2 regions of the Streptomyces sp. NPDC092045 genome follow, and region 2 is predicted to be linked to the other one. Evidence: predicted binding sites of a transcription regulator. Region 2 holds the regulator's gene; the other holds the start of a gene.

Region 1 (2,196 bases), on a different contig from region 2:
CATGGGACTCAGACTCATGGGAGGAGCATGCCCGGCGAGGCGCCTCCCCGCAGCCGGACGACGGGATTCCGCCACCGTCCGGAGTCCCCTGGGCTCAGCCCTCCTCCCGAACGACGCCGGTCAGCGGCCCCCGGTACTCCCAGTCCAGCGCGGCGTAGAGCCGTCGGCCGTCCGTGGTGGCGGAGAGCACTCCGGTCGTGGCGCCCGCCTGCGCGGCGGCGGCCTCCAGGGTGAGCACGACGTTGGCGCCGAGGCCCCGGCGCCGGTGCGCCGCGTCCGTCTCGATCTGGTCCGCGACGGCGGTGGCGCCGGTCGGGGCGATCTGCCCCCGGGCGGCGAGGGTGCCGTCCGGGGCGAGGATCCGGACCCGGACGACGCCGTCCCGGACCTCGACGGTCCGGGCGTACCCCTCGGGCGGCGCGGGGCGGACGCCGGGGTCCAGCGGCTTGACCATCATGAAGCCGGGGTCGTCGGGGATCGTCCACCCCTCGGTGATCCACGGCGCCGCCTCCTCGGCGTCCGCCATCACCTTGAGCCAGGTGTACGGCTCGGTGAGCCGCTCGCAGAGCGCACCGACGGTGGCCGCGTCGGGCGCGGGCAGCACGTGCCGCAGGACGTGCCGGGGGAGGCCCACGTCGATCCGGTACCCCCACGGCCGGTCGACGGCGGCCGGGGTGCCCCGGGAGACGGTCCAGCCCTTCACCCATGCCGATGTAATGGCTCTCATATCCATGGAGGTATTACATCGGCCGTTCGGAGGGGCCCGCGAGGGTGATCGCTCAGAGCGAACAGGCGTCCGGGAACATTCATGGGCTCACAAGCATTGAGTCCATACAGCTCAACTTGACTGCCGAAGGGGAGATCATGGCTTCTGAGTCCATGGCGTCCGCGCCGCTCACTCTGCCTGTGCTGCCGCTCGACGACGAGGTCGTGCTGCCCGGAATGGTGGTGCCGCTGGACCTGTCCGACAACGACGTACGGGCCGCCGTCGAGGCCGCCCAGGCCGCCGCGCGGCCGGGAGGAGGAAAGCCGCGGGTGCTGCTCGTGCCCCGCGTCGACGGCACCTACGCCGCCACCGGCGTCCTCGGGACCGTCGAGCAGGTGGGACGCCTGTCCGACGGCGACCCGGGCGCGCTCGTGCGCGGCCGCGGCCGCGTCCGCATCGGCGCCGGCACGACCGGCCCCGGCGCCGCCCTGTGGGTCGAGGGCACCGCCGTCGAGGAGACCCTGCCCGACCCGCTGCCCGGCTCCGTGACCGAACTGGTCAAGGAGTACAAGGCGCTGGCCACCACCTGGCTCAAGAAGCGCGGGGCCTGGCAGGTCGTCGACCGCGTCCAGCAGATCGACGGCGTCGGCGCCCTCGCCGACAACTCCGGCTACTCGCCCTTCCTGACCGTCGCCCAGCGGATCGAGCTCCTGGAGACCGCCGACCCGGTCGCCCGGCTGCGCCTCGCCACCGCACAGCTCCGCGAGCACCTCGCCGAGCAGGACGTCGCCGAGACCATCGCCAAGGACGTCCAGGAAGGCGTCGACAAGCAGCAGCGCGAGTTCCTCCTCCGCCGCCAGCTCGAAGCCGTCCGCAAGGAGCTGCGCGACCTCAACGGCGAGTCGGAGGGCGACGGGTCCGACGACTACCGCGCCCGCGTGGAGGCCGCCGACCTGCCGGAGAAGGTGCGGGAGGCCGCCCTCAAGGAGGTCGAGAAGCTGGAGCGGTCCAGCGACCAGTCCCCCGAGGGCTCCTGGATCCGCACCTGGCTCGACACGGTCCTCGAACTGCCCTGGAACGAGCGGACCGAGGACCGGTACGACATCCGGGGCGCCCGCGCGGTGCTCGACGCCGAGCACGCGGGCCTGGACGACGTGAAGGAGCGGATCACCGAGTACCTGGCGGTGCGCAAGCGGCGCGCCGACCGCGGCCTCGGCGTGGTCGGCGGACGCCGGGGCGGCGCCGTCCTGGCCCTCGTCGGCCCGCCCGGCGTCGGCAAGACCTCCCTCGGCGAGTCCGTCGCCCACGCGATGGGCCGCGAGTTCGTCCGGGTCGCCCTCGGCGGCGTCCGGGACGAGGCGGAGATCCGCGGCCACCGCCGCACCTACGTCGGCGCCCTGCCCGGCCGGATCGTCCGCGCCGTCAAGGAGGCCGGGACCATGAACCCGGTGGTCCTGCTCGACGAGATCGACAAGGTCGGCTCCGACTTC
Region 2 (2,196 bases):
TCGAGGGCGCGACCGTGCCGCTGCGGATGTCCAGCCAGCAGCCGTGCGCGGCGTGTTCGGGCACCGGCGACAAGAACGGCACCCCCCGGGTGTGCCCGACCTGCGTCGGCACCGGGCAGGTCTCGCGCGGCAGCGGCGGCGGCTTCTCGCTCACCGACCCCTGCGTGGACTGCAAGGGGCGCGGCCTCATCGCCGAGACCCCCTGCGACGTCTGCAAGGGCAGCGGCCGGGCCAAGTCCTCCCGCACCATGCAGGTCCGCATCCCGGCCGGCGTGAGCGACAACCAGAAGATCCGGCTGCGCGGCAAGGGCGCGCCGGGCGAGCGCGGCGGGCAGAACGGCGACCTGTACGTCGTCGTGCACGTCGACGCCCACCCGGTCTTCGGCCGCAAGGACGACAACCTCACCGTCACGGTGCCGGTCTCCTTCACGGAGGCGGCGCTCGGCGGCGAGATCAAGGTGCCGACCCTCGGCGGCCCCGCGGTCACCCTCAAACTGCCCGCGGGCACGCCGAACGGCCGGACCATGCGCGCCCGGGGCAAGGGCGCGGTCCGCAAGGACGGCACGCGCGGCGACCTGCTCGTCACGGTCGAGGTCGCCGTGCCGAAGGAGCTGGACGACAAGGCACGCGAGGCCCTGGAGACCTACCGCGAGGCGACCGCCTCCGAGGACCCGCGGGCCGAGCTGTTCCAGGCCGCGAAGGGAGCGTGACCCGGTGGAAGGGCGCCGACGCAATCCGTACGAACTGACCGACGAGTCGCCGGTGTACGTCATCTCGGTGGCGGCCCAGCTCTCCGGTCTGCACCCCCAGACCCTGCGTCAGTACGACCGGCTCGGTCTGGTCTCCCCGGACCGCACGGCGGGCCGGGGGCGGCGCTACTCGGCCCGTGACATCGAACTGCTCCGCCAGGTGCAGCAGTTGTCGCAGGACGAGGGCATCAACCTGGCTGGGATCAAGCGCATCATCGAACTGGAGAACCAGGTCGCGGCGCTCCAGAGCCGGATCGCCGAGCTGTCGGCGGCGGTGGACGGCGCGGCGGCGGCGATGCGGCAGCGCGAGGCCCAGGTGCACGCCTCCTACCGGCGCGACCTCGTGCCGTACCAGGACGTGCAGCAGGCGAGCGCGCTGGTGGTCTGGCGCCCCAAGCGCGGCGAGTAGCGGCGCACTTCGCCCTCACCCCTCACGTCACGAGGCCCCCTCCGCACCCGCGGAGGGGGCCTCGCGCGTTCCGGGGTTCAGGGGATCAGCTCGGCCACGATGTCGCCGACCGTCTCCCACCAGGGGGCCGCCCCCGTGCCGAAGGCGGCGGCGAGGGCGGTGCCGACGGCGAGGTCGAGCGGTTCGGGGGCGCGGTCCGGCAGCCACTCGGCGTCCACGCGCCCGTCCCCGCCGGAGATCAGGGTGCCGAGCCGCCGGCCGTTCCGGGTCAGCCGGCTCTCCGCGTACGAGCAGGGGACGAGCCGGTGGCGGACCCCGCCGACGACGGCGTCCACCCGGTAGGAGCGGCGCAGCAGCCGTCCCCGGGCGGGGTGGAGGACGGCCGGGGCGCCGTCCACGGTGAGCGCGAGGAGGGCCGCCTTGCGGGTGCCGATCGGGACGTGGTCCACGGGCGTGGTCCCGGGGGTCCGCACGAGCTCCACGACGGGCAGTCCCGGCCCGGAGACGCGCAGGGTCCCGGCGGGCCCGTCGAGTTCGATCCGTACGTCCGCGTCCCTGCCCATGGAGGTGTTCACCGTGCTGGTTCGTCCTGTTCGAGGATGCCGGACTGGGCGATGAGGTAGCCGAGCTGGGCCCGGCTGCCGCTGCCGAGGGTGGCGGCGAGTTTGGCGATGTGGGCCCGGCAGGTGCGCACGTTCATGCCGAGCCGGCGGGCGATGGCCTCGTCCACGTGCCCCTCGACGAGGAGCCGGGCGATGGAGCGCTGGACGCCGCCGATGCCGTCCACGGACGGCTTGTAGGGGATCTCCTCGTCCCAGGGCACGCCGTGCAGCCAGAACTGCTCGAAGACGCCGACGAGGTACTGGACGAGCCCTTCGTGGCGCAGTTCCAGGGCGACCTGGCGGTCGCTGCGGGCCGGGACGAACGCCACCTTCCGGTCCACGATGATCAGCCGGTCGATGATCTCTTCCAGGGTGCGCAGGGCGAGCCCGTAGGGGGCGACCCGCTCGACGTAGGCCAGGGTGGCGGGGTGGTGCC

What was found. Region 2 encodes HspR, which represses chaperone genes until heat shock. Its sites were predicted from a motif close to TTGAGNNNNNNNNNCTCAA; they were not measured.
Region 1: a site for HspR is predicted at 824-842, ahead of lon (endopeptidase La). Genes of this name have one in related genera too.

The regions. Positions count from the first base shown of each region.
Region 1 covers NZ_JBIVSC010000004.1:111,954-114,149, forward strand. Annotated here, with positions in the region: gene ACIQKA_RS13990 (GNAT family N-acetyltransferase) at 95-727, opposite strand; gene lon (endopeptidase La) at 865-2,196, shown strand, end outside.
Region 2 covers NZ_JBIVSC010000005.1:53,717-55,912, reverse strand. Annotated here, with positions in the region: gene dnaJ (molecular chaperone DnaJ) at 1-710, shown strand, start outside; gene ACIQKA_RS16050 (heat shock protein transcriptional repressor HspR) at 715-1,158, shown strand; gene ACIQKA_RS16045 (hypothetical protein) at 1,236-1,733, opposite strand; gene ACIQKA_RS16040 (helix-turn-helix transcriptional regulator) at 1,730-2,196, opposite strand, start outside.